Maricaulis maris MCS10: one gene and its partner. The protein of the gene in region 1 interacts with the protein of each later gene in a pairwise test. Links are inferred from orthologs where the notes say so. Each region holds a gene or a part of one and is shown in the gene's direction. Other genes may lie near its edges. The genes, in order: cysE and cysK.

The links.
Region 2: the proteins of cysE (region 1) and cysK interact in binary tests that used the Escherichia coli proteins (3 or more experiments, as listed by UniProt). The link is inferred for Maricaulis maris MCS10 from one-to-one orthologs.

Annotation. Positions count from the first base shown.
Region 1 is NC_008347.1:1,161,429-1,170,129, forward strand. The notes cover bases 2,416-5,377. They hold cysE (serine O-acetyltransferase), read left to right. Parts: upstream 2,416-3,465; coding sequence 3,466-4,290; downstream 4,291-5,377. Other genes in these bases: MMAR10_RS05530 (efflux RND transporter permease subunit), read left to right, coding at 2,416-2,824; MMAR10_RS05535 (NUDIX domain-containing protein), read left to right, coding at 2,861-3,466; MMAR10_RS05545 (DUF3126 family protein), read left to right, coding at 4,405-4,629; MMAR10_RS05550 (ATP-binding cassette domain-containing protein), read left to right, coding at 4,626-5,377. Outside these bases: more of MMAR10_RS05530, read left to right, coding at 1-2,415; more of MMAR10_RS05550, read left to right, coding at 5,378-5,405; MMAR10_RS05555 (glycine betaine ABC transporter substrate-binding protein), read left to right, coding at 5,402-6,979; MMAR10_RS05560 (hypothetical protein), read left to right, coding at 6,976-7,473; MMAR10_RS05565 (PhoH family protein), read right to left, coding at 7,583-8,344; MMAR10_RS05570 (gamma carbonic anhydrase family protein), read left to right, coding at 8,645-8,701.
Region 2 is NC_008347.1:3,352,853-3,361,495, reverse strand. The notes cover bases 1,937-4,840. They hold cysK (cysteine synthase A), read left to right. Parts: upstream 1,937-2,865; coding sequence 2,866-3,816; downstream 3,817-4,840. Other genes in these bases: MMAR10_RS17260 (ATP-dependent DNA helicase), read right to left, coding at 3,985-4,840; dut (dUTP diphosphatase), read left to right, coding at 2,333-2,791. In the rest of the region: ubiB (2-polyprenylphenol 6-hydroxylase), read left to right, coding at 1-94; MMAR10_RS15800 (protoglobin domain-containing protein), read left to right, coding at 167-688; more of MMAR10_RS17260, read right to left, coding at 4,841-5,301; MMAR10_RS15775 (HesA/MoeB/ThiF family protein), read left to right, coding at 5,415-6,158; MMAR10_RS16550 (alpha/beta hydrolase family protein), read right to left, coding at 6,155-8,422; MMAR10_RS16545 (alpha/beta fold hydrolase), read right to left, coding at 8,476-8,643.

The DNA of each region.
Region 1 (8,701 bases):
CCGCGAGCAGGTCGAGAGTGTCCGGCCCACTTTGCCACAGGGCGTGGTCGCGCCGGATGTTCGGCGCCAGTATCTGGGTGCGGCGACAATGATTGTCTCGCTCAGCTGGGGCGGAGCGGGGACCGAGAACCCGGCCATCCTGTCGCGCCTTGCGGCAGACCTTGAGTCCCGTCTGCGCAATATGGACGGCACTGAAGAGACCGCTGTCTTTGGCGAGGTCGAGGAAGAAATCCGAATTCTTGCCGATCCCGATACGCTGGCGGCCCTGGGCCTCAGCATGGCCGATCTGGCCCGCCTGACTGCCAGTGCCGACGCCAAGTCACCGGCCGGTGAACTGCGCGCAGGCGGCGTGGACCTCAATGTTGAAATTGCCGGTGAGTTTGATGGCCTGGACCGGATCCGGTCGATCGCGCTGGGTGAGGGGCCGGATGGCGGTTTCATCCGGGTCGGCGATGTCGCGGAAGTGGAGAAGGGCGCCCGCTCCCCCGTTGATGCGCTGGCGACCACCAATGGGCGCCGCGCCGTCTTTGTGGCGGCCTATCTTCAGCCGGAATTGCGTGTCGACCATTGGTCCGATGCCGCCGATGCCGTTGTTGCCGAATTCGCCGCCTCGGTTCCCGGCGTACAGATCGAGACGATTTTTCGCCAGGCCGACTATGTCGACAGCCGCCTGAGCGGCCTGGCACGCGATCTGGGCTATTCGGCGCTGATTGTGTTCGCTGTCCTCTTCTTGATGATGGGCTGGCGCGCGGCCCTGATCGTCGGGTCGGCCCTGCCGCTGACCGTTCTGGCCGTGATGTTGCTGACCAGCCTCTATGACGAGCCGCTGCACCAGATGTCGGTGACCGGCCTCGTGGTTGCGCTTGGCCTGTTGATCGACAATGCCATCGTCGTCGTTGATGAATACCGGTTGATGCGGGGGCGCGGTGCCGGCCCCCTTGATGCGCTGGACCGGGCCGTGCGGCACCTGTTCGCGCCTTTGCTGGCGTCGACCCTGACGACGGTTTTTGCCTTCGCCCCGATTGCCTTGATGCCGGGGGCTGCGGGCGAATTCATTTCGATGATCGGGATATCGGTGATTTTCGCCGTGGTCTCATCCTTCATCCTTGCCATGACCGTGGTCGGCGCTTTTGCGGCCTGGTTCGATGATCCGGCCATCACCGGCGGGCCACGACGTTTCTGGCGGCAGGGAATAGGAGCCGGCCCGTTTGCCGGCCCCTACCGGGCCGTGCTGGATGCGGTGACCCGTCGCCCCTGGACCGGCCTTGTCGGCGGCCTGCTTTTGCCGATTGCCGGCTTTGTGGCGGCCTCCACCCTGCCAATGCAATTCTTCCCGCCGACTGATCGAGACATGTTCCAGCTCTCGCTGGAATTGCCGTCCTCGACGTCGATCGGGGAAACGCGGCGCCAGACCGAGCGTGCCACCGCGCTGATCGAGTCCTATCCGGATGTCGAACGGGTCTCCTGGGTGATCGGCGAGAGTGCACCTCGGACCTATTACAATGTGGTTGGCAATAAATCGGGCGTTTCCAGCTATGCCTCCGGCTTTGTGCACATGGCGTCGCCGGAGGCCACGGCGCGCATCCTGCCGGACCTGCAGCGCCGCGTGATGTCGGAATTCCCCGATGCCCGACTGCTGACCCTTCCCTTCGAGCAGGGCCCACCCATCCCGGCCCCGATCGAACTGGTCTTGGTCGGACCTGAACTGTCCGAGCTGAACCGGCTCGGTAATGAAATCCGCGCCGTGCTGGCGCAAACTCCGACCGTTACCCATACGCTCGCCCTGCTGGAAATGGGTGAGCCGGTAGCCCGGATCATGGCCGATGAGGCCGCTGCAGAACTTGCCGGAATTCGTCTCGATGACCTCGCCAACCGGTTGCGGGGCGAATTGGACGGCGTTGTAGGCGGAAGCGTGCTGGAAGGTGTCCAGGAATTGCCGGTTCGGGTCATTGCCCGTGACTCGCGGCGTTCCAGCCTGTCAGCCGTTTCCGCCTCTCCTCTTGCGACACCGGGGCAGGACATCCTGTCAGCGCCGATGGCCGCTCTGGGAGAAGTTGTTCTGGCGCCGCAAGTGGCCGGAATCCCCCATGAGAATGGCCGCCGCGTCAACACGATCTATGGCTATCTCGACCCCTACACCCTGCCGGCGCCGGCACTCGAGCATTTCTTCTCGGCTCTCGACGAGGCCGGCATCGTCCTGCCGCCCGGCTATGAGTTGCAGATCGCCGGAGAGGCTGCGGAGCGGGGCAATGCCATGGCCGGTCTGTTCGGGACTGCCTTGCCGTTGCTGGTCCTGATGATCGGGTCGGTCGTCCTGGCCTTCAACTCCTTCCGCTATGCGGGCGTGATCTTTGTCGTTGCCTTCCTGTCCGTGGGCCTGGCCATGTTCGGTGTCTGGGCTTTCGGGACTCCGCTGGGCTTCAATGCCATTGTCGGCTCGATGGGTCTGATGGGGCTGTCGATCAATGGCGCCATCGTCGTGCTGTCGGCGCTGCGTGCCAACCCGGCCGCCGTGGCGCTGGAGGCAGGCGCCGTGCAAACCACGGTGATAGACGCCACGCGGCACATCATCTCGACCACGCTGACCACGATCGGCGGATTCATACCGCTCATCCTGTCCGGCGACAGTTTCTGGCTTCCCTTTGCCGCTGCCATGGTCGGCGGTGTCGCCGGCTCGGCCCTGCTGGCTCTGGTCTTCGCCCCGGCGGCCTTCACTTTCCTGACCCGATTGTCCGAGAAGAAGCGCCGCCTCGCCGATGCCCTGCAGCGCGAGCGGTCACGGCGGGAAGGGGCGCACTTGCCCGGTCTGGGCGAACACGCCTAGCTCTGGTCTGGCCATCAACAAGGACGAAGGTGCAGCATGAGCCGGATGCGGGGTCCGTGGACAGTGCATGACGACCGCGAGGTCTATCGCAACGACTGGGTCCGAGTGACCGAGCATTCGGTCACTCGACCGGACGGCAAGGCCGGCATTTACGGGGTGGTCGGCTTCGCCAATCGCGCCCTTGCCATCTTGCCCGTCCTTGCCGATGGCCGGATCATCCTGGTCGGCCAGCACCGCTTTCCGCAGGATCGATACAGTTGGGAAATCCCCGAAGGTGGCGGGGCTCTCGATGCTGACCCGTTGGCGGAGGCGGCGCGGGAATTGCGCGAAGAGACCGGCTACACCGCGAGTCACTGGCGGGAAATTCTGCACATGGACCTCTCCAACTCGGTCACAGACGAGGCGGCGATCGGCTTTCTGGCGACTGGCCTGGTGCCGGGTGAAGCGGACCCGGAAGGCACGGAAGATCTGCGGACGCGGGACATTCCCTTTCGGGAGGCGCTGGACGAGGTGCAATCGGGCCGGATTACTGACGCCTTGACGGTGGCGATGCTGTTCAAGGCATACTACATGGCCCGAGAGGGTGAGCTGGACGCCGATCTGGCCGCTGCCATGCTGGATCAAGGCGCGAGGAGAGCGTGATGTCACTCAGCCAAGTCGAAGAACCTGTCGAAGCCCGGACCGGCATCGAGTCCATCTGGGCACGGCTGCGTGTCGAAGCTGCGTCGGCGGCCGCCGAGGAACCGATCCTCGCAAGTTTCCTGAACGCGGCCATTCTGCGTCACGACAAGTTTTCGGGAGCCCTGGCCTATCGCATTGCTGCAAAGCTGGCGGATGCCCAGCTCGACTCCATGCTGGCCAGGGATGTGGCCGAAGAAGCGCTCGCCGGTGATCCGGATATTGTACAGCAGGCCGCCGCCGACATGATTGCGATCGACGAGCGGGACCCGGCCTGCCTGTCCCTGTTGCAGCCCTTTCTGTACTTCAAGGGCTATCACGCCCTGCAGGCGCACCGGGTCGCGCACTGGCTGTGGAATGAAGGCCGTCAGACATTGGCCTTTCATCTGCAAAGCCGTGTAGGCGAACGCTTCGGCCTTGATATCCACCCGGCCGCCCGGATCGGGCGGGGCGTTATGCTCGATCATGCCACCTCGGTGGTAATCGGTGAGACTGCTGTTGTGGGCGACAATTGTTCGATCCTGCATGAAGTGACCCTGGGCGGTACGGGTGCTGCACACGAAGACCGTCACCCGAAGATCGGCAAGGGCGTCCTCATCGGGGCTGGTGCCCGGGTGCTGGGAAATATCACCGTCGGGGATGGTGCCCGCATCGCGGCCGGATCGGTCGTGCTGCATCCGGTCCCTGCCGGCTGCACCGTTGCCGGTGTGCCCGCCAAGATCGTCGGCAATTGCTGTGATGAACCGGCAAAGAGCATGGACCAGAGCCTTCCCCAAGGCTCCGGCTGAGCGCGCTTCGTATGCGTTTCGGCATTGCGCTCGGGCAGCATCTGACTGGACGTGCCCCCCCTGCATAGGGTTAGTTGGCGCCGACTTCGAATCCCCCGACCGGAGAATGATCCCGTGAACAAGAACATGACCATGCTGGAAGCTGCCAAGCTCCAGATGTTCCTGCAGGCCAAGCTCAACCCGGAGATGGTCGTGCAGTGTCGCAACCGTCCCGATGAGTGCGCCGAAATCCATATTGGCGATGAGTGCCTCGGTGTGGTCGCCAAGATCATCGATGAGGGCGAGACCTCATACTCGTTTGAAATCACCATTCTGGACATCGACCTGGAAGATCTTTGAGCGAAGCTGCGCCTCCCGTCCTTGAGGTCCGTGATGTCTCCAAGACCTATGCGGGCCATGTCGAGGCCGTGCGGGGCGTATCGCTCAGGGTTGAAAAGGGGCAACTCCTTGTCCTTGCGGGCGCATCCGGGTGCGGCAAGACCAGCCTGCTTAAAATGATCAACCGCCTCGAGGAACCCTCGGGCGGTTCGATCATGTTTGGGGGAGAGGCTGTCGCCAGCCAGGACGCGGTCGCGCTGCGGCGCCGGATCGGCTGGGTCATGCAGGGCGACGGGCTGTTTCCCCATATGAGCGTCCGCCGCAATGTCGGGCTGATCCCCGCCATGGCCGGTCAGGACGCCGCCCGGATCGAGTTGCGGGTCCGCGAGATGCTGGACATGGTGCGCCTCGACCCGCACGAATTCGGTGAGCGTATGCCAGGCGAACTGTCAGGCGGGCAGCGGCAGCGGGTCGGGTTCGCCCGAGCCTTGGCCGGAAATCCGGAACTGGTCCTGATGGACGAGCCGTTCAGCGCCCTCGACCCGATCACCCGGGACGGGCTGCAACAGGATTTCAGGGATTTGCAGCGCGAACTCGGCTTTGCTGCCGTGATGGTCACCCATGACATGGCCGAAGCCCTAATCATGGCCGACGAAGTCGCGGTGATGCGTGACGGCCGCATCATCCAGCAGGGCACGCCGCACACATTGATGAGCGCGCCGGCCGATGATTATGTGTCCGACCTGCTTGAAACGCCGCGCCGCCAGATGCGGGCCATCGCGGAGCTGGCGCAGTGAGCAGCAATCTCGCCGAGCGCTGGGCTGAACTTCCGGACCTTCTCGCCGGACACATGCTGTTGTCGCTGGCGGCCATACTGGTCGGCCTGTCGATCAGCCTGCCGCTTGGAATTCTTGCGGCGTCCCGACCGCGCCTGGCGGCGGTCGTGCTCAATGCGGCCAGCGTCATCCAGACCATTCCCGGCCTTGCCCTGCTGGCATTGATGGTACCGCTTCTTGGCGGGATGATCGGTTATGCGCCAGCCTTCCTGGCGCTGATGCTCTATTCGATCCTGCCGATCCTGCGCAACACGATTGTCGGGCTCCAGGGCCTTGATCCGGTTGTGCGCGAGGCTGCCCGCGGCATCGGCATGACGCCGCGTGAACGGCTGTGGCAGGTCGAGCTGCCGCTGGCCCTGCCGGTCATTGTCGCCGGATTGCGTACGGCGGTGGTGTGGGTGGTTGGCGCGGCGACGCTGGCAACGCCGGTCGGGGCCTCCAGCCTGGGCAATTACATCTTTGCCGGCCTGCAGACCCGCAATTGGCTGTCCGTCCTGTTCGGCTGCCTGTTTGCGGCCGGGCTGGCCATTGCGCTGGATCAGATCATCCGCTTGCTGGAAGTCGCCGCCCGGGATCGCCGCAAGGGGTTGGCGGTCGCTGTCGGCGTCGCGCTTTCGGCACTGGTCGTCATCACCATCGCACCGCGCTATGTGCCGGCCGCTGTGTTCCGAGGGGCGGGGCCGGTCGTGGCGCTTCAGGACGGTGCCGACACCCTTGCCGATCAGACTGTTGTGGTCGGCGCCAAGGCCTTCACCGAGCAATACATTCTCGGTGCCCTGATGCAGACGCGTCTGGAAGAGGCCGGGGCCCGCGTCGACCGGCTCGACAATCTGGGTTCCACCATCGCCTTCGATGCCCTGCGCACGGGCGAGATCGACGTCTATATCGACTATACCGGCACAATCTGGGCGACGGTGATGAACCGTTCCGAGCCGATCAACCGCAATGCGATGCTCGCCGAGATGACCGGCTGGCTGTACGCCGAACACGGCATTCTGGCGCTTGGCGGGCTGGGATTTGAAAACGCCTACGGGTTTGCCATGGCCCGCGACCGGGCCGAAGCGCTGGGAGTCGACAGTCTCGCCGACCTTGCTTCCCAGGCCGAAGGCATGAGTGTCGGAGGCGATGCGGAGGTCTTTTCGCGGCCCGAATGGGTGAACACCCGCAACCGCTACGGCCTCGGGGCGATGCAAACCCGCGCCATGGATGCCGCCTTCATGTATGGCGCTGTGCGGGACGGCCAGGTCGACTTGATCTCTGCCTATACGACTGACGGCCGCATTGCGGCGTTTGACCTGCTGGTCCTCGCCGATCCACTGGCGGTGTTGCCGCCCTATGACGCGGTGATCCTTCTGTCGCCCGATGCGGCAGCCAATCCGGCCCTGGTCGAGGCGTTGTCCGGCCTGATTGGTGCGATCGACAGTGAAGCGATGCGTGAGGCCAATCGCCTTGTCGATCTGGATCGTCAGACGCCGGACCAGGCGGCAATCTGGCTGTCGGACCATTTGCAGGCGGGTGCGGGAGGCAATCAATGAGTGGCTATGTCGGAGCCGGACGTCTTCAGGACGGCGAGTGGTTGATGCGCGCCTGCATGTTGCTCAACAAGGATTTGCCGCTCGGAGCCGAGCCCTATACCGAAATGAGCCAGTTGAACCGGATCTGGGCGACCCAGTCGGCGGAGGTTGACCGGTTGCTCGCCCTGATCGATCCGGAAGGCGATATCGATCAGTCTATTTTCCCGGTCCTGGCTTTCTTTGATCCGTCGGAGGGCTGGCCACTGGATATCATCCTGGCGGCGATGGCCGCGCTGGGCGTGTGGTTGTTCCTGCCGGACTGGTATGGCGTGGCCGAATACCTGGCCTATCTGCTGATCGCGGCCTTCGTGGCGATCCAGTATCTGAGGGCCCGGCGGCTTCGCGAGCGGGCCAGGACCGAAATGATCAAGCTGGGCCTCGACCCTGACGCGCGGCACCCGCTGACACTGCGGATTCTCGTCCGCTATCGCAAGAAGCCCGTCACCTTGCATTGAGCCGCAACGACCGGACCGCCCGGTTGGTGAAGGAAAAGGGCGCGAAGCTGGCTAGCTCCGCGCCCCGATCAATGCGTGGATTGTGTCTTTTCTGGTCAGTCGCTGCGGATCAGAGAACCGTCAGCATGGTCGCCACGAGTGGATGGCGGACGATGTCTTCGGCCGCCAGTCGGCAGACCGCGATGTCGTCGAGCTCTTCCATCTTGTCGGCGATCTGGGCCAGGCCTGACATTTCCGGCAGGAGGTCGGTCTGGGCCGGGTCGCCGGTGACAACCATGGTCGAGTTCCAGCCCAGCCGCGTCAGCAGCATCTTGAGCTGTCCATAGGTGCAGTTCTGGGCCTCGTCGACGACGACGAAGGCGTTGTTCAGCGTGCGGCCGCGCATATAACCGATCGGCGCGATCTCGATCAGGCCCTCGGCCATCATCGCCTTGAGCTTTTTCGGGCTGAGCCGGTCTGCCAGCGCGTCGTAGAGCGGTCGCAGATAGGGGGCGAGTTTTTCCTCCATGGCGCCAGGCAGGAAACCGATCGATTCGCCGGCCTCGACAGCGGGACGGGACAGCACGATGCGGCTGACCTGTCCGGCCTCCAGCGCCTCGACCGCCTTGGCGACGGCGAGGAAGGTCTTGCCGGTGCCAGCCGGCCCCAGGGCGAGGATCAGATTGTGGTCCTCGATCGACTTCATCAGGACGGCCTGGCCATCCGAGCGCGGTTTCACATTCTTGATGAAGCGCTGGTCCCGCATCGGCTCCCTGGCGTCGGGTGACCAATTGGTGCCAGGAAAGAGAGCACGAACCTTTGTTTCTTCGGATTGATAGTGTGCCGTGTTGAACTCGGCACGCTGGCGACGTTTGACGATACGCTTACCCATGGCTGGAACCTCCACACATGAAAAACCCCTCGGCCGGAAGGCGAGGGGCGAAGACACATTGCAACGAAAACGATTCGAGGGACTCGAAGGGCAGGGATCCGGATGAACCGGATGATCCTGGCGGGCTGGGTCGCAGACTGTTCATACCGTCTACCCGGTGCCTCCCTTGGAGTTGCCGAAACGATGCGAGGCCGGATGGGCAGGTCTCGAATCGCGGTTACAGTGTCAGTGTAACCCGGTGAAGAAGATCTGAACGACCGTGTCGCGAATAATTCACGCAAAAGATAGTGGGAGACCGAAATGGCGATCTATGCATTGGGCGATTCGAGCCCGACCGTGCCGGGAGCCGATGAATTC
Region 2 (8,643 bases), 2.2 Mb from region 1 along the record:
GGGCGGCCCGCGTCTTCGACCCTGGTTTCTGCGACTGGCCTGGCTTTCCGCCGCCGCAGCGGCGGGTGCTGCCATCACACTGGCATTTGGCTAAAATTTCAGTCCGATTTACACAAATTAGAAAGAAAGGCCTGCCCTTATGCCTGTCATGGCAAGGGATTTTATCATGAATGACGAGGCACGCAGCCTTCAGCGCGAGTTTTTTCGCATTGACGAGGATGTGATTGACCGGGTCCAGCACCTCAAGTCGCGCCTGATGAAATACGCCGAAACGGCCCTCGAAACCGTCTTCGACCACCTGATCGGCAATCCGGATGTGGCTCACTATTTCGAGATTACCGACAACATCACCTATTTGCGGGCCGGCATGCTGGCCCATTGTGACGAGCTGTTCTCGGCCCGCTTCGACGAGCACTATTACGAAGCCACCGAAGGCATGGGCGAACGCCATGCCAAGCTGGAATTCCCGGCGCATGTCTACACCGCCGCCTATTCCAACATGTTTGCCCGCATCGTCGAGCTGGCCATGGCCGACCGACGCAGCTTCAAGACTGACGACATCACGGCCCTGTCGCGGATCACCCATTACGACATCGAGCTGTCGATGGGCGCTTTCTATCGCCACATCATGGACAAGCGCGCCGCGCTGTCTTCCGACGCCCAGAAAATCCGCCACCTGGTTGATTGAGCTGCGGGGCAGCCGGGCTGAGTGAGAGCTCCGTGCGGTCACCGGCCGGGCCCGGGGTGATCTGAGCGCCGCGCGCAGGCCGATCCATAAATCGCTTGTCAGCCAGCAGGCCGTATCCGGTTCTTCAGCTCAAGGGTGAAACCGCGGAGCGGCGCTTGCAGCGCCCTTGACCTGAAGAACCGGATACGGCGATCTCTCGGCAAGCGGTTTATGGTGGGGTTTGCGCCGGTGGCGCGGGGTCATTGAAGGGCGCTAACTGTGGCTGCCCCGCTTAATCAGTGCCTAACACTGGTGGGTGCCCCCATTTCTCCGACTGAACTGACCCTCACCCCCTGAAGCCCTTGGGAAATCCCCGCTGACGGTTTACCTGTACGGGACCATCAGCGGAGGCGTCACATGGCCGACAAGTCCATACTCCTGATCATTGGCGGCGGCATCGCGGCCTACAAGGCGCTGGAGCTGATCCGGACGCTGAAAAAGCGCGGCATTGCCAGTCGCTGCATCCTGACCCGTGCCGGCAGCGAATTCGTCACACCGCTCTCTGTCTCCGCCCTGTCCGGCGACAAGGTCTATGGCGAGCTGTTCAACCTGACCGACGAAGCCGAGATGGGTCATATCGAGCTGTCGCGTTCGGCTGATCTCGTCGTTGTGGCACCGGCCACCGCCGACCTGATGGCAAAGGCCGCGACCGGTCTGGCCAATGATCTCGCCTCGACCACGCTGCTGGCGACCGACAAGCCGGTCCTGATGGCGCCGGCGATGAATGTGCGGATGTGGGAACATCCCGCGACCCAGCGCAATCTGGCGACACTCAAGGGCGACGGCGTGCATTTCGTCGGACCGGATGAGGGCGATATGGCCTGCGGCGAATTTGGCCCGGGCCGCCTGGCCGAACCGGATGAAATCGCCGACGCCGCCGCGAGCCTGTTGAATGCCTGACACGCTGAAGGGTCACCACGTCCTGGTCACCGCCGGACCGACGCGTGAACCGATCGACCCGGTCCGCTTCATCTCCAACCATTCTTCCGGCAAGCAGGGATACGCCATCGCGGCGGCCTGCGCGGCGCTAGGCGCGCGGGTGACGCTCGTCGCCGGCCCGACCGCGCTGCCTGACCCGGACGGTGTCGAGACCGTCCATATCGAAACGGCCCGCGACATGCTCGCGGCAGTCGAGACTGCCCTGCCAGCCGATGTCTTCATCGCCGTGGCCGCCGTCGCCGACTGGCGCCCGGCTGATCCGTCTGACCGCAAGCTCAAGCTCGACAAGGCCAGCTTCTCCAGCCTGCCGCTGGTCGAGAATCCGGACATTCTCAAGACCGTCTCACAAATGGGGACAGGCCGCCCCGGCCTGGTGATCGGTTTTGCCGCCGAGACCCATGACGTCGAAGCGCTCGCCATCGCCAAGCGCAAGCGCAAGGGCTGCGACTGGATCGTCGCCAATGATGTCTCCGGAGATGTCATGGGCGGAGCCGAGAATGCCGTCCTGCTGGTCACCGGGACGGGCAGTGAAGCCTGGGAGCGGGCGGAGAAGTCGAAGATCGCTGGTCTGCTGGCCGCACGGATCGCATCGGCGCTCTAGCCTCTGGCCAAATCAGGCGGGCTTGGCTTTGATGCACCCCATCACTCGCCAGCCAGGATGCCGCCATGTCGACCGTGCCCGTGAAGATCAAACCGCTCGATCATTATGAGGGCCTGGCCCTCCCGGCCTATGAAACACCGCAATCGGCCGGCATGGACTTGCGCGCTGCCGTGCCTGCCGACGAGCCCGTCTCCATCCCGCCGGGCGAATGGCGGTTAATCCCGGTCGGGATCGCCATTGCGCTTCCCGCTGGATTTGAAGCCCAGGTCCGACCGCGCTCGGGCCTTGCCGCCAAGCACGGGATTTCCTGCGTCAACACGCCTGGAACGGTAGATGCGGACTATCGCGGCGAGATCCGGGTCAATCTGATCAATCACGGCCAGGCCAATTTCGTCGTCAATCGCGGCGACCGCATCGCCCAGATGATCATCGCCCCGGTCACCCAGGCCGTCTGGGAGATTGCCGACACGCTGGACGAAACGACCCGCGGGACGGGCGGTTTCGGCTCGACGGGCACGAAATAGCCGGTTCGACTGACACATTCGTCACTGGCACTTGGCCGCCGCCTCCCTACATTGGCCGCAAACGGAGATTTGACATGACCGACACCCCCGGCCGCGGCCGCATCTATGCCTCCATCGCAGACACGGTGGGCAATACGCCGCTGGTCGAGCTGAAAAAGCTCGCCGACGCGCATGGCGCCAAGGCCCGCATCCTGGCCAAGCTGGAATTCTTCAACCCGCTCGCGTCGGTGAAAGACCGGATTGGCGTCGCCATGATCGATGCGCTGGAAGCCGCCGGCAAGCTTGGCGAAGGCGCCGTCATGGTCGAGCCGACCTCCGGCAATACCGGGATTGGCCTCGCTTTCGTCGCCGCCGCGCGCGGCCACCGCCTGATCCTGACCATGCCGGAAAGCATGTCGATCGAGCGCCGCAAACTCCTCAAGCACCTGGGCGCCGAACTCGTCCTGACCGAAGCCGCCAAGGGCATGAAAGGCGCCATCGCACGTGCCCAGGAAATCATCGACGAGACACCTGGCGCCGTGATGCCGAGCCAGTTCGCCAATCCGGCCAATCCGGAAATCCACCGCAAGACCACCGCGCTGGAGATCTGGAATGACACGGCCGGCGAGGCCGATGTGCTGATTTCCGGGGTCGGCACGGGCGGCACGCTGACCGGTTGCGCCTCGGTGCTGAAAGAGAAAAAGCCCGGCTTCCACGTCGTCGCCGTCGAGCCGACCGACAGCCCCATCCTCTCCGGCGGCGCGCCCGGCCCGCACAAGATCCAGGGCATCGGCGCCGGTTTCGTGCCGGACATTCTCGACACCGACCTGATCGATGAAGTCGTCACCGTCTCCAATGACGATGCCTTTGCCATGGCGCGCGAAGCGGCGAAGCTGGAAGGCGTGCCCGGCGGCATCTCTTCCGGCGCCGCGCTGAAAGCTGCCCTCGAGGTCGCCAAACGCGATGACATGGCGGGCAAGACGATCGTGGTGATCCTGGCGAGCTTTGCCGAGCGCTATCTGTCGACGGCGCTGTTTGAGGACTAGGGAGCGGCTTTTCCACACTCCATTTTTCCCGGACGCGCCCAGCGCGATCCGGGACCGACGTTCAGCTCATCCTTGCCAACAAGGTGTTGCGGTTGGTCCCGGCTCTGCGCCCCGCCTTCGCGGGGCTCCGGCCGGGAAAAATGGAGTTCTGGTGTCGGCGCAGAAGCCCTAAGCACTCACACTCGCCGGTGCCGGATCACAAAACGCCGTCACGTCAAAAATCCGCGGATCGGAGATGACATCGCTCGGCGCCAGCGGGCGGGAGAGTTCAAGCCCCTCCAGCGAGCGCGCCCGTGACAGGGCGACATAGGCCTGGCCGTGGGCGAAGAGGCGGCGGGCCAGGTCGAGATAGACCTTGTCCAGCGTCAGGCCCTGGGCCTTGTGGATGGTCATCGCCCAGGCAAGGCGCAGCGGGAATTGCGTGAAAGCGCCGGCAGTGGTCTTGGTCAGGGCCTGTTTTTCCGGATCGAAGGCATAGGCATTGCGCTCCCATTTCTGGGCCTCGACGGCATGGACCGTCTCGCCAATGCGCACACGCACAGCTTTCTCGTCAAAGCCCTCCACCTGCCCCAGCGTGCCATTGACCCAGCGCCCCTGCGGGTCGTTGCGGGTCAGCATGACGCGGGCGCCGATCTTGAGCACCAGGGGTTCCTCGGCCGGGAAGAGGCGCTGGTCGAACTGGCCTTCGACCTTGGCTTCAAAAGCCTTGTGGCCGGTCGGCAGGCCTTCCAAGCGGGCCTGGTTGATGCGCCAGGCGGTCTCATTGGTGGCGGTCAGGACGATATGGGAGAGCGAGGCCTCGAGACCGGAACGCCCCGTGACCCGGTCATTGAGGTCCGCGGCCTTGTCCGACGTCAGATCGCCATCGCGGATGGCGTTGAGGATATCGACGAAATAGCTGTCGGTCTGTCGGAAGACCTGCTCCAGCTCGACATAGGAAAAGCCGGCATCACGGAAACTGTCCGGATGAAAGAAGAAGGGGCCGCCATAGGTCGATTCCAGATATTCGGCCTCGGCGCCCTGGATCACAGGCGGCAATTGCGCGAGATCACCGACCAGCACGATCTGGACCCCGCCGAAAGGCTCATTGCGCTCGCGATTGAGGCGCAGGGACTTGTCGATCGCCCACATCATGTCGGCGCGAACCATCGAGATCTCGTCGATGACCAGGGTTTCCAGTGCCTGCACAACGCGGCGATGGCGGACCTTGCGGATATCGCGGGCGCCGATCATGCGTGGCGGGAAATGGAAGAAGGAGTGGATGGTCTGGCCACCCGCCTGCATTGCCGCGACGCCGGTCGGTGCGATCACCGCCGCGCGCGGCCCGGCCCGGCGCAGGAATTCGCGCATCAGCGTTGTCTTGCCCGTTCCGGCGCGCCCGGTCAGGAAGACATTCGGCCGGGCGCTCGCCAGCCAGTTGAGCAGGCGTTCCTGATGCTCTGACAAGGCCGGAGCGGGCAGGGTCGGGTTGGCGGGAACAGACATGACGCCAGATTGCCCCTGTTCGCGCCCGGAACAAGCCCGCAAAGCGCATTCACTGTCGCCGGTGACCGGGTTTCCCCCTTGAAGCGCGGGCGCAATCCCGGCACCTATGGCGCATGACATCCGAAATCGATATCGACCGCTTCGCCCGCCACCTTGTGCTCAAGGAAATTGGCGGTCCCGGCCAGCAGGCCCTGGCCCGTGCGCATGTCGCCATAGTTGGCGCAGGTGGTCTCGGTGCGCCGGCAGCGCTCTATCTGGCGGCGGCCGGTGTCGGAACGATCAGCCTGATCGACGCCGATACGGTGACCGTCGACAATCTGCAGCGCCAGATCATTTTCCGCACCCGCCATATCGGCTCGGCCAAGGCCAAGACCGGTGCCCGCGAATTGCGCGCCCTCAATCCGGGCAGCCGCGTCCGGGCCATCGTCAAGGCGCTCGACGACGAGAACGCCAAGCGCCTGATCGGCAAGGCCGACCTGGTGCTGGACGGTTGCGACAATTACGAAACCCGCTTCGCGGTCAACGCCGCGTGCCTGGCGGGCGGCAAGCCCCTGATCTCCGGTGCCGTCGGTCGCTGGGACGGACAGGTCTCCCTGTTCAACGCCCGCCCCGACGCGCCCTGCTATCGCTGCTGGGTGCCGGAAACCCCGCCGGACGTCGAAACCTGCGAACAGGTCGGCGTGGTCGGTGCCCTGACTGGAATTGTCGGCTCGATGATGGCGCTGGAAGCGATCAAGCATATCTGCGGCGCCGGCCAGACCCTGGACGGCCGCATCAAGCTGTTCGACGGCCTGTCGATGGACAGCCGGACCGTCACGCTGGACAAAGACCCGGCCTGTCCGACCTGTGGCGGCTAGTCTTGCGGTGGGGGCGGGGGCTGCAAGGTTTCACGCTCATCGGTTTCGCTGGTCGTCGCGCCCAACAAGTCTCGCAGGCCATTCGGGGCGTCAGCGTCCGGATCCGGCATGCCTGTCAGGCGACGGAATTCCGGCAGATTGATACGCACCGCCTCGGTCAGGGTCTGCCATGAATCGCGGTCATCGGGCTGCACCTCGTCGAGATACTCGCCCATGAAGGCCTCCATCAGCGCCAGCGTGCGGCCAAGACCGAGCGGTGTTTCGAAATTGTGTCCGGCGCCGCGAATGATACGGACGCGATAATCATACCCGGCCGCTTCCAGCGCATCGCTCATCATGCTGGTCTGGGACATGGGAACGACGTCGTCCTCATTGCCATGCAGCAGCAGGATGGGTGCCCGCATGCGATCGATCTGGTGAACCGGCGACATCGCGCGAACCGTGTCGCTGTCACTCACCGGATCGCCGATCTGCCGGGTCCAGTACTCAACCGCATCGGGCCGGTTTTCGCGGGACCAGTCGATAAAGGCTTCCGGGTCGGTAATGCCGGCAACACTGACCACGCAACGATAGGCGTCGGGCGTTGCAAAGGCGCCGGCCAGCGCCGCATAACCGCCATAGGAAAAGCCGGCGATGCAGACCCGGTCGCGGACTGTGAGGCCAGAATTGATGGCCCAGTCCAGCGTGTCGGTAATGTCGTTCTGGACGGCCCGGCTCCATTCGCCATGTGCCGCGCTCGCAAAGCTGCGCCCATACCCTTCGGAACCACGGAAATTGGGTTGCAGCACCCGCCAGCCTTCGGCGGCAAAGTATTGGGCAATCGGGTCGAAACCGAAACTGTCCCGGGATTCCGGTCCACCATGCGGCATGACCACAGTCGGTAAGGCCGCACCCGGCGCCGTGCCGGCGGGATGGGTGACGAAGACATCGATGACCAGCCCGTCCCGCGTCGTCACGCGCTCGCTCGTAACCCGGCTCAGGCGTGTCCCCAGCAAGGCTGGATTGACCGCGGCAAGCGGTCGGACTTCCGAGGTATCAAGCGTGTAAGCGTAATAGCTTCCCGGTTCCTGCGGGCCGGTCACAAACAGTAACAGGGCATTGGCCGTCACATCCAACGGGTAGACGACCGCGTCGGCCTCGAAATAGGCGGTCAGGGCCTGGAAGTGAGCGTTGAGGCGCCGGTCGAAGAAATGGGTCCGGACGCGGTCATCCAGATAGGTGGCCGCGATCATGCGGTCGGACAGCTCGTCCCGAAGCACGGTCGCCAGATCATAGGTTGGGTGCTCCCAGACCTGTTCGCCAATCTCGTCCGCCTCAAGGTCAAATTCATAGACGCCGCGACGCTCCGCACCCTCGGGCCGCACCGCCACCAGCACAGTGTTGTCATCATCCGTGTTGGCCGCCCAGATCGAACGATTGGCGCGGTGGATATAGTCTACGAACTCATCCAGCGAGAGCGTCTCGTCCCGGCTCCACCGGTCCGATCCCGAGCGGCGCCGATAGATGCGGGCGCGATCATCATCGACGTCCACGTCGAGCCGGAACATCGCGCGGCCCTGTTCATTGGCAGCCCATTGCACCGTGTTCGAACCGCCCCGCTCGACCCGCTCCTCATCACCGGTCGCAAGATCGAGGCGCCAGAGGTCGAAGTTGGAATTGCGGTGCGCTGCGACAAGGATATGATCGGGTTCACCGGGCAGCGGGTGGACGACTTCCGCGAAATTGTCAGCGGCCCGCATTTCCCAAGCCTCGTCATCACCGAACAGGACGTCGCGCTGACCGGTCGCGATGTCGATCGAAACCAGGCGCCAATAGAAACGGTAATAGGGCACCCTTGACCGCCGCTGCGGAGGCATGTGCCCATTGTCCTCGGACGTGGCAATCGCGCCGACAATCAGCCGATCCGGCCCGACCCAGCTGACGCCGACCGGGATGTCGGTCCCCAGATCAATCTCACGCGGCGGCGCCTCGGCAAGGCCAGACAGATCAACCAGCAACAAGCGGTGATGCAGATTATCCGGGTCCTCGCGATGCGCAGCGCCCGTGGCCCGGGCCAGAGCGTGAAAATCGTTGGTTCGCTGCAGATAGGCCACCTGTCGGCCATCCGGCGACATCTGGATTGTTCTGATCGATGGCGGCTGGGCCAGATCATTGATGGTCAGCGGACGGTTCTGGATGGCTCCGGCCTGCCCACTCGCCACAATGACGAATGACGCAGCCAGCAATTGACGACCATAGCGCCAGAAGACTGAAAACGCGCTCATACATATCTCCGCAAGGTATCGAGCCAAGCCGTAAAAGGGAGCTCGTCCCGCCCCTACTCGTCTTTTTCCTCGGTCGGATCGAAGCTGTCGATCCGGCCGTCCATCGCATCGTCCAGAAACTCGGCCAGATTGCGCATGGTGATGATGAAGTCCTGACCCTGGCCCCAATGATGGGTCAGGTTCGGCACTTCTTCATAGACGAAATCAGCCCCCGCCTCTTC